3 regions of the Nocardia sp. NPDC006044 genome follow, and region 3 is predicted to be linked to each of the others. Evidence: riboswitches for the same ligand, from Rfam matches in the RefSeq annotation. Region 3 holds a riboswitch; each other region holds the start of a gene.

Region 1 (3,474 bases), on a different contig from region 3:
TGCAGACGCTGCCGGTCGGCACCGCGTACGCGATCTTCACCGGCATCGGCGCGGTCGGCGCCATCGGCCTCGGCATCGTGTTCAACAAGGATCCGCTCAGCGCGGGGCGGGTGTTCGCGCTGTCGCTGATCATCGGCGGCATCGTGCTGGCCCGGGTCACCACTCCCGAGTAATCAAATGCGACAACTGATTTCGTATGAACATGGGTAACTCGCCGGGTACGGGGTAACGTGACCCGCGCCTCACTGTCGGCCGCCAGCGCACCCGCGGTGGCACCTGAATCTGGCCTGAATACTCGGAGAGGCGGACTAGGAAGGATCGTGATGCCTACACGTACCGCGCGTACTGCTTGGACCGGCACTCTGCAGGAGGGGTCGGGGCAGGTCGAGCTGGCCAGCTCCGGCGTCGGCAAGTACGACGTGTCGTTCCCGAAGCGTTCGGCCGACGACGCCGACGGCACCACCAGCCCGGAGGAGCTCATCGCGGCGGCGCACTCGTCCTGCTACGCGATGGCGCTCTCGGCGCAGATCGGCAACGCGGGCGGCACCCCGGAGAGCCTCGACGTGAGCGCCGACGTGACCCTCGGGCCGGATCCGGCCGGCGGCTTCCGGATCAGCGGAATCAAGCTGACCGTGCGCGGCAAGGTCTCCGGCATCGACGCCGACGCGTTCGCCGCCGCTGCCGAGGCCGCCAAGGCCGGGTGCCCGGTCAGCAAGGCCCTGGCCGGCGTCGACCACATCCAGCTGGACGCGGCCCTCGCGTAATCGCTTGGTTCCCCGCACATCCCCGGATGTGCGAGGAGCCATGTGATGATGCGAAATGTTCAGGCGCGGCGAAAGAATCGGCGCGCCGCCGGGTGATACATCGCCGGGACGGCGACCAGCACCGCGACCACGTGGATCGTGCGGAACCCGCCGATCACCACGGATTCGACGGTGAGACGCGCGAACAGGTCGCCGAACTTGTCCGCGGACAACAGTGCCGCCAGCGGTTCGATGATCAGCGAGAGCAGGCCGATCACGCCGATGCCGAAGGTCAGCAGGAGCCGCGCCCAGCGGGCGCCGTGCGTCATCCGGATCGCGACGACGAGCACGACCAGGTAGATCCCCAGCCGCACCGCGAGTCCGGTGGCCAGGCCGGCCATGTCGACCTCGTCGCGCTCCAGCAGCAGCGCGGCCTGTTCGACGGCCTCGGCCACGCCGGCCAGCAGCGCGACCACGAAGCCGACGAACGCGACGAGGACGGCGCGCGGTGGTTGCGCGGGTGCGCCCGAACGCAGCGGTGCGGGCCAAAGGGAAAGGACAGTGCCGGTCATGACACCGACACTGCCCCTCGTCTCGTGGATGCGGATCAGCCCGCGGTAGCGACCGACCCTCGTACCGGAGTATCACCGCGCGTGGCGAATTCGCTGAGCGCGGCGAAGCCGAGGGCCAGACAGGCCCACAGCGTGGCGGTCTCGCCGAGCGAGGCCGCCCGGAACTGCCACAGCAGCGTCGCCGGGAAGTCCGCCTTCACCTCGTTGACGCCGGGCAGCAGGACATAGCCCACGATGGTGACCAGAACGAACGCGGCCACCCCGCCGATCAGCCGCACGGTGCTCAGCTGACCGCGCAGCGCCTTGTAGACGTACACGCCGATACCGACGGCCGCCAGGCCGAGCAGCACCGCCGCCACCCAGAGCAGGGTGCGCTGATTGATCGTCTCCGGGTCACCCACCGCGGGCGGGTTCGCCGGGTACTTGAAGAACGGCACCGCCACGATCGCGGCCCAGCCACCCAGCCCGAGCGCGAGCGCGAGTTTCGGCCCGGACAGCGTGCTGTAGCGCCGGGCGACGTTCGCGACCGAGGCGAAGATCGCGCCGAGCGCGAGACCGGCCAGGCCGAGGGCGAGGAACTGTCCCGCCTTCTGCCCGGTGCGGCTCACCAGGGGTTCTTCCTCGTCGCCGTGCGAATGTCCGCCGCTCGCCTCCGCTTCCGCGCCGGGCGCGTGCTGCGCCGCCGCGGAATTGGCTTCCTCGATGGCGATCGCGGCGTTGATCTTCGATTCACCGACGAAGAAGCCGACCGACGCGGCCAGCAGGCCCGCGATGAGACCGGCCAGCAGACCGCGCAGCAGCAGGGTCTTCAGCGAACCGGTCAACGGGAACGCAGCGGGTGGATCCTGAGAAACGGCAGCCGACGAAGTCAGTGGCACGGAAGCCCCAGCAGGTGCCGTCCATCGTGCATCAGCTCGTGCAGGTACATCCCGCTGCGCGAGATGACGCCCTGATCGAAGCCGACCAGGTACAGCGTGAGCAGTGCGAGAAGAACGACGCCTACTGTGACGAGCACAGTGGCCAGAGTTTCGTTTGCCCGGCTCGGCGAATGCACGATAGCCATGCGGTCCTCCTAGGGATGCGCGTCCCGTCGAATGGGTGCGAAGATGCCGGTGTCTGGCTTTCCGGCACCCAGGGACCCGGTGCATGGAACACAGTGGCGCGACCGCTCCGGAATTTCACCGGATTACCGCATCACCCTCGCGTTTTGTCATTCGAACTGTGACACCTGGAGGCACCCGCCGTCAACACGACCAGCACGGTCGCGCCCCGGCGTCGGGCGAGTCGCCGGACGGTTCGGCCCGCCCGGCGTGGGTGGCCGGGTCAGCCCGCGGGCTTGGCCGCCACGTCCAGCACGACCTCGAACTCCAGCAGCGACGCACCGGTGGACACCGGCTTCTGCCGCTCGCCCGCGTGCGCTTCGCGCGCCGGGCCGTCCCGCCACGCGGCGAACGACTCTTCCGAATCCCACTGGGTGACAACGAAGTACCGGTTGTCCCCGGCGACCGGCCGGAGCAGCTGGAAACCGAGGAAACCCGGCGAGCCCTCCACCGCGTGCGCCCGGTGGGCGAACCGCTTCTCCAGCTCGGGGCCCGCGCCCTCGGGAACCTCGATCGCGTTGATCTTCACAACAGCCATGCGCTCGACAATACGACCCGCGCGCGAGTGCCCGGTATGGGCCGTATCGGGGGTTGTGCGCACCTGTCGGCGCGGCCCGGCAGAATCGGCGGAGTGTTGCATGACGAAGGCGGAGCGGGTGTGCCCATCCTGCTGTTGCACGGACTGATGGGCAGCGCCAGGACCTGGCACGACCAGCTGGACTGGCTGCGCGACTACGGCCACGTCTTCACCTTCGACGCGGCCGGGCACGGCAGGCCCGCCCCGGACGAGCTGACCACCGAGGCGTTCGTCGCCGATCTGGCCGCCGCGACCGCCGGCATCACCGAACCGATGGTGCTGATCGGGCATTCGATGGGCGCGCTGCACGGCTGGGTGTTCGCCGCGACGCACCCGGGCCGGGTGCGGGCGCTGGTGATCGAGGACATCGCCCCGGACTTCACCGGCCGGACGGCGACGGACTGGGCGGCGATGATCGAGGCGTGGCCGCAACCGTTCCCGGACGCGAACGCGGTGCTGAGATTCTTCGGGCCGGTCGCCGG
Region 2 (3,474 bases), on a different contig from region 3:
TGGGTGTGCACCTGGGTGGCATCCGAGACGCCGGATGTGGCGAGCCGGAACGACTGCACCGACCAGTCGAGGTAGGCCTGCTGATCGGCCTTGCGCAACGGGAGCAGCTCGCGCAGTGCCGGTTCGTCGACCTGGATGATCCGGATGCCCGCGGCCTGCAGGTCGACCGTCTCGTCCCGGATGGCCAGCGCGACCTGCCGCGCCGAGTCGCCGAGCGGCTGATCGTCGCGGACGAACGACCAGGCCAGGATGGTGACCGGCCCGGTGAGCATGCCCTTGACCGGCTTGTCGGTGAGCGACTGGGCGTAGCTGCTCCAGTCGACGGTCATCGGCGTCGGCCGCTTGACGTCGCCGAACAGGATCGGCGGCCGCACGCAGCGCGAACCGTAGGACTGCACCCAGCCCAGCTCGGTGGCGGCGAAGCCGTCGAGCTGTTCGGCGAAGTACTGCACCATGTCGTTGCGCTCGGGTTCGCCGTGCACCAGCACGTCCAGGCCCAGCTTCTCTTGCAGCGCAATCACATCGGCGACCTCGGCGCGCATCCGGCGGACGTACTCCGCCTCGTCGATCTCGCCCTTGGTGAACGCGGCCCTGGCCAACCGGATGGCCGAGGTCTGCGGGTAGGAGCCGATGGTGGTGGTCGGCAGCGGCGGCAGCTGGAGCCGCTCCTGCTGCAACACCCGGCGCTCGTCGGCGGGCGCGCGCCGGATCGCGTCCGGGCCGAGCGCCGCCAGCTTGGCCCGCACCTGCGCGTCGTTCAGCCGCGGGTCACTGTGCCGGGTCGCCAATGCCGCACGGGTGTCGGCCAATTCGGCGCCGATCGCGTCGGTGCCCTCGGCCAGAGCGGTGGCCAGCAGCCGGACCTCGGTCACCTTCTCGGTGCCGAACGCCAGCCACGAGCGCAGCCGTTCGTCCAACTTGGTCTCCGCGGCCAGCGTGTACGGCACGTGCAGCAGCGAGCACGAGGTCGAAACCGCCACCGACGCAGCCGAACCCAGCAGCGTGCCCAGGGTGGACAGCACGGCGTCGAGGTCCGCGCGCCAGACGTTGCGCCCGTCCACCACGCCCGCCACCAGCAGCTTGCTCGCCAGCGCGGGCACCGCGGCCACGTCGGAAACGGTTGTGCCCGCGGTGAAATCGAGCGCGATGCCCTCGATGTCGGTGCCCGCCAACGCGGTCAGCGCGGCGTCGGTGTGGCCGAAGTAGGTGGCCACCACGATCGCGGGGCGCTCGGACGCGGCGGACAACTCGGTGTAAGTGCTTCGCACCAGGGCGAGTTCGTCGTCGGTGAGATCGGTGACCAGCACCGGCTCATCGATCTGCACCCAGCCGATACCGGCCTCGGCCAGTTGCCGGAGCAGGTCGCGGTAGAGCGGAACCAGCTCGGCGAGCCGGTCCAGCGGCGCACCGCCGGTGGCCTTGGCCAGCTTCAGGAAGGTGATCGGGCCGATCACCACCGGACGAGCCGGCGCGCCGAGCGCCAGTGCCTCGCGCACCTCGCCGAGCAGCTTCTCCGGGTTCAGCGCGAACACGGTGTCCTGGTCGATCTCCGGGACCAGGTAGTGGTAGTTGGTGTCGAACCACTTGGTCATCTCCAGCGGTTCGACCGTCTCGTTGCCGCGCGCGGCGGCGAAGTACCGGTCCAGCGGATCGGCGATCCCGGCCACCCGCGGCGGCAGCGCGCCGAGCAGCAGGGCGGTGTCGAGCACCTGGTCGTAGTACGAGAAGGTGCCGACCGGGATCGAATCCAGGCCCGCGGCCAGTAATTCGGTGAGCTGGGCGTGGCGCAGGTCGCGCGCGACAGTATGGAGCTGCTCGGCGTCGATCTTGCCGGCCCAGTAGGCCTCGGTGGCCCGCTTGAGCTCACGCCGCGGTCCGACCCTAGGTAGCCCGAGAACCGTTGCGGTGAACGGTGTCTGATTTACAACAGTCACGTTGTCTCTCCAGTGCTGGTGTCGTAGGCCGTCGCCATACGGGCACACGCGGCTACCGGAGATATGTCAGGAGATTCCGCCAACAGAGCCCCGACACATCACGTACTGGTAGAACCGCGCGCCCAGATCCACGAGGCGGTGGCCGTCGGATACGGCGTACCCGACACGGCTGGCAGGTCTTCGGACTCACAGGCACCGGCCTCTCGGCCGACCTACTGGCCGTCGCTTCCCGGGCCTGAGGCCCAGTGCGTGTGACGGCGGTCGTTCCTGCTTACCGCTGCGGGACAGTCCCGGATTCCCACCGGGTTCCCTCTCGCCCGTCCACCCTTTCGAGGCGGACGAACTCGGCTCCGCGACACGACGACGGGGCTCCATCTCGTACGCGCGCGGTGAACCAGCTGCACTCACCAGCATAGGGGGAGCGAGGGTCGCGTGGTGCGGCCGGGCGGAGCGCCGGCGAAGGCCGACGGTCCGCCCACCGCGGTTTGGTCGTTTGTCCAAGTCTGTGAGGAAGCCCACGGAAGTGTGGTGTAGCCCGAATTTCCGAATTGTGTCTAAAGTTGTCACCCTTGGGGGAGGGCTCCAGCGTGGGGAATCGATAGCGGGAGTGCATGTGGTGACTGAACGGTCGGTATCGATCGTCATTCCAACGTACGTCGGGACGGCCGAGAGCCGTGATCTCCTGGATGTGCAACTAGACGCCTTGACGCGTCAAGATTATAGGGGGGAATTCGATGTTTTGATAGCCGACAACGGCTCGCCTGTCAATGTCAAGGCTCATATTGAAAGCCTCGCGGCGAGGGATCGGCTCGAGATCAGATATGTTGACGCGTCAGGCACCCCGGGTGCCGCATTTGCGCGGAATGTCGGAGCCGCGCATGCCACCGGTGAGACGTTGCTGTTCTGTGATCACGACGATCGTGTGCATCCGAATTGGATAAGCCGCATGCTCGCGTTCCTGGACGAGGGGTACGACCTCACATGTTCCGCGATCGAGGGCGATTCGCTCAACGCGGAGCACCCGCGGCGGGTCGCCAACATCCCGGCGCCCGACCAATTCCAGCCACCCGGTGTTTATGCACCTGTGATCGTCGGGACGAGCATGGCGTGCCGCGCCGAGGTCTATCGCAAGCTCGGCGGACAAGATGTCAGCTACGCGGCGAACGAGGATCTGGAATTCGGCTGGCGCGCGCACCGGGAGGGGTACCGGCTCGGTTATCTCGCCGAGGCGCTCGTCGCCTATCGGTATCGTCAAGGTTTCCGGCCCGGCTACCGGCAGGGGCGTAGCAGAGGAATCGGTCTGGCGCGGCTGAATGCCGAATTCCCCGGAAATGGTTTACCCGAGATTCATCTTCCGGAAGTTATGTTACGGATGATTCGGCTCCCTTTTACCCGTGGATTGGTTCCCGAGGAGCGCGGATTGATGATCGGACTGGCGGTGGGTCAGTTCCGCGGCGGGCTGCGGCACCACACGATGCACTGGCTCTGAGGATGTGACGGCCGGATGAACGGATCTTCGCAACGCTGCTAGACCTCGTTG
Region 3 (3,474 bases):
CACCGATTTGCCCGGCGCGACAGCGAGTTTCAGCGCGGCGGGACTGGTCTGGTAGGCCGCGACGATCGGCACGTCCTGCCCGGCGATCAGCGCGTGGATCGGCGGGACGTCGCCCACCCACGCCACGTCGGCGGCTTCGGCGCGGAAGGCCTCGAGAATGGCCGGGCCGCCGACGAAATTGGCGAACTCGGCCTTGAACGGGAGCTTGTCCAGCTCGCCGGAGATTCGGAGCACCTGTTGCAGGCGCTCGGACTGGTCCGCGAGGACCAATGTGGTTCCAGCTGGAACTTCAACGGGCAGTGGCGTATCCGCCGCGACGGGACCGGCCGGCTTGTCGCTGTTCGCGCAGCCGGTGAGTCCGAGGGTCGCAACGGCTGCCACGGCGAGCAATGCGGCGGTGGTGCGGCCAGGGCGGCCGAACAGAAACGTGCGTGGTCGGTACATAGACGGATTCAAACAAGACAAAACCGGCCCGAACACCGTTTGTCTCAGCCTGGTTCGAACTGCTCGGCACGGTGCCCGGTGCGGTATCAGCGCGGCGCGGCCGCGACCGCCGTCTCCCGCACCTGCGCCTGATAGCGCTGGATGAACGGCAGGATCTGCTGATCGATGAAGGTGTTGTATTCGATCGGCCGCTGCATCGGGTTGGCGTGCCCGGTGTTTCGCGCGAGCACCACCGACAGCGTGCCATCCACACCGCCGGACTCCTCGATCAGCACCCGATGCGAGTACTCGACATCGACCACCCGATCCCGGTCCGGATCGCGCGGCCGGATGAAAACGATAGCGGGGCGCGGCTTTCCGTCCGCCGGGGCGGCCAGCGCGCGCAGATCGCCCGTCGCGCCGCCGGCCACGATCGCGGTGAACTGCGCCTCGATCAGGCCGTTGCTCGCCGCGTTGCGGGAGAAGATCTTCTCCCGCAACACCTCCTGGAGAACTTCACCGAACTCGGCGAAGCGGATGCCGGGCGGTATCCCACCGCCGCCGTGGGAGAGGAAACGATCCCGGCGCGCATAGGTTTCCACCGCGAGCCGCAGCAGCCGGCTCTCGCGCGCACCGGGCAGCCAGCGCATCCAGCGCACCATGTCCTCACCCGCGCCGCGGCTTTCCGGCCGGACCGCGTTCAGGTCCACCGGCGTGCAGTCCAGGATCACGCCGACCAAGCGGCGGTCGCTGTCCAGGTGGATGTGTTTGGCGACCTCCAGCGCGATCACCCCGCCCATGCTGTGCCCGACCAGCACCACGTTCTTCAGGCCGGACAGCTCCGCGGCGCGCACGATCAGGTCGGCGATCACCTTGGTGTCGATACCTTCGTTGTCGTAGCGGATCGCCCACACCACGCCCATCCCGCGCAGCGAGGGCAGCGCGGCGGCGGTCGAGCTGGCGTCCAAGCCGCCGAGGCCGACCATGTCCACCACCACGGTGTCCCAATTCTTGGGATCGGCAGGGGCGGCGACGGGCAGGATCGCGGGGTCGGTGCGCGCCAGGCGCGCTTGCTCGGGTTCGACATCGAAGGTCAGGTACTGGGCGAAGACGACGAGTATGGCAGCAAGCAATACGACCACCCGCAGCACTGCCGACCTGGTCCGGCGCAACGTCTTCCACTCGTGCCACAGGCTGGTGTCCCGTAGCCGGGCTTTGCGTCGCGCGTCGTCCCAGTCCGTGACAGTGGACGGGTGCCGGTCATCGAACGGCGACATCTTCCCCACCGTACGTAAGGGTGTGGATGGTCGCCATTGCGCGCACAACCCTGGCGACAGGGTTAACCCGACCGACCGGTAGAGTTCGTCCGTCATCCCTGGCGGGTGCGAGAATCCGGTGCAATCCCGGAACGGTCGCGCCACTGTGATCGCCCTCACCGGCGAGAGTCAGACCTCCCCTGCCAGGACAACTCTGGAGAGGCCGCGACTTGCCTGTGGAGCACTACTGATGAGCCGTGTGCGTTCGGCGCTCATCTTTCCCCTGCTCGGGGTGCTATTGATCGGCGCGATGGTGCTTGCCACCGGATTCGGGGCGGAGACGCTGCCGGTTTCCTCGGTGCTGGAGGTGCTTCGGCAGCGCGTCACCGGGCAGGCGCCTACCGATTTCGGGCTCGACACCATCGTGTGGCAGTTGCGGGTGCCGCGCACGGTGCTCGCGGCGATCGTCGGGGCGGGGCTGGCGCTGGCCGGGGCGGCGATGCAGACGCTGGTGCGGAACCCGCTGGCCGATCCCTATCTGCTCGGGGTGTCTTCGGGGGCGGGGGTAGGGGCGGCCGCGGTCATTACGTCCGGGTTGTTCGCCGGCGCCGGGGTGTGGGCGCTGTCCGGCGGGGCGTTGATCGGGGCGTTCGTCGCGGCGGGCCTGGTGTTCCTCATCGCGGTGGCGCAGGGTGGGTTGACGCCGTTGCGGTTGGTGCTCACCGGGACGGTGCTCGGATCCGCGTTCGCGGCGTTGAGCAGCTATCTCATTTTCCGGCGTCCCGATCCGGGCGCGGCCCAGTCGGTGCTGTTCTGGTTGCTCGGCAGTCTCGCCGGGGCGGACTGGACGCGAATCGCGTTGCCGCTCAGCGTGGTCGTGATCGCCGGGGTCGCGCTGCTCGCCGCGAACGGCTGGCTGGACGCGTTGACCGTCGGCGCGGATACCGCTGCGTCACTGGGTGTTCCGGTCAAGCAACTGCGTATCGGATTGTTCCTGCTGCTCGCGGTGCTGGTCGGGGTGCTCGTCGCGGTCTCCGGGGGTATCGGCTTCGTCGGTCTGGTCGTCCCGCATGCCGCCCGCCTGCTCGTCGGGCCGCGCCACCGCACCCTGCTGCCCGCCTGCGCGCTGTGCGGAGCGCTGTTCCTCGTCGTCGCCGACGCCGCTACCCGAATCTTGGTTCGCCCCACCGAGATCCCGGTCGGCGTGCTGACCGGGTTGATCGGCGCGCCGGCCTTCCTGATCCTGATGGGGCGTCGGCGCTATCGGTTCGGTGAAGCATGAACCTTCGCAACGATCATCGAGCACCACTCGATCGCACGTCGGACACGGCACACGGCGAGACTCGCGGCAATGGTGCGGCAGTCGAAGCGCGAAGTGCTGCCGGGACATTGGAGGCGCGCGGGCTCGCGTGCGCTGCCGGTCGGCGGACCGTAATCACCGATATGACCTTCGCGATCCAGGCCGGCGAGACGATCGGGATCGTCGGCCCGAACGGCACCGGAAAAACCACGTTGCTACAGACGCTGGCCGGAGTGCGGCGACCCGTGCGCGGCGAAGTGATCGCGGACGGGCAAGTCCTGCACCAGATATCGTCGCGCCGTCGAGCACGCACCGTCGCCATGGTGGCACAGGACGAACGCCCGCCCGCCGACCTGCGTGCGGGCGAGGTCGTCGCACTGGGCCGCACGCCATACCTGCCGCCGTGGGGCGCGGGTTCCCCGCGCGAACAACAGGTCATCCAGGATGCCTTGGCCGCCGTCGACCTGACCGGCTTCGCCGACCGCCCGGTCCACC

The links. A riboswitch is a leader RNA that binds a small molecule or an ion and turns the genes downstream of it on or off. The one in region 3 is predicted to bind cobalamin.
Region 1: another riboswitch for cobalamin. It lies ahead of ACFYO1_RS40310 (CbtB-domain containing protein); the one in region 3 lies ahead of ACFYO1_RS25075 (FecCD family ABC transporter permease).
Region 2: another riboswitch for cobalamin. It lies ahead of metE (5-methyltetrahydropteroyltriglutamate--homocysteine S-methyltransferase); the one in region 3 lies ahead of ACFYO1_RS25075 (FecCD family ABC transporter permease).

Annotation. Positions count from the first base shown of each region.
Region 1 covers NZ_JBIAID010000006.1:210,345-213,818, reverse strand. The annotation lists gene ACFYO1_RS40330 (DMT family transporter) at 1-173, shown strand, start outside; gene ACFYO1_RS40325 (OsmC family peroxiredoxin) at 324-764, shown strand; gene ACFYO1_RS40320 (hypothetical protein) at 824-1,315, opposite strand; gene ACFYO1_RS40315 (CbtA family protein) at 1,351-2,139, opposite strand; gene ACFYO1_RS40310 (CbtB-domain containing protein) at 2,184-2,378, opposite strand; cobalamin riboswitch at 2,405-2,560, opposite strand; gene mhuD (mycobilin-forming heme oxygenase MhuD) at 2,639-2,953, opposite strand; gene ACFYO1_RS40300 (alpha/beta fold hydrolase) at 3,047-3,474, shown strand, end outside.
Region 2 covers NZ_JBIAID010000001.1:1,176,805-1,180,278, forward strand. The annotation lists gene metE (5-methyltetrahydropteroyltriglutamate--homocysteine S-methyltransferase) at 1-1,934, opposite strand, end outside; cobalamin riboswitch at 2,088-2,293, opposite strand; gene ACFYO1_RS05465 (glycosyltransferase) at 2,551-3,423, shown strand.
Region 3 covers NZ_JBIAID010000003.1:85,371-88,844, forward strand. The annotation lists gene ACFYO1_RS25065 (ABC transporter substrate-binding protein) at 1-444, opposite strand, end outside; gene ACFYO1_RS25070 (alpha/beta fold hydrolase) at 531-1,700, opposite strand; cobalamin riboswitch at 1,763-1,899, shown strand; gene ACFYO1_RS25075 (FecCD family ABC transporter permease) at 1,930-2,961, shown strand; gene ACFYO1_RS25080 (ABC transporter ATP-binding protein) at 3,123-3,474, shown strand, end outside.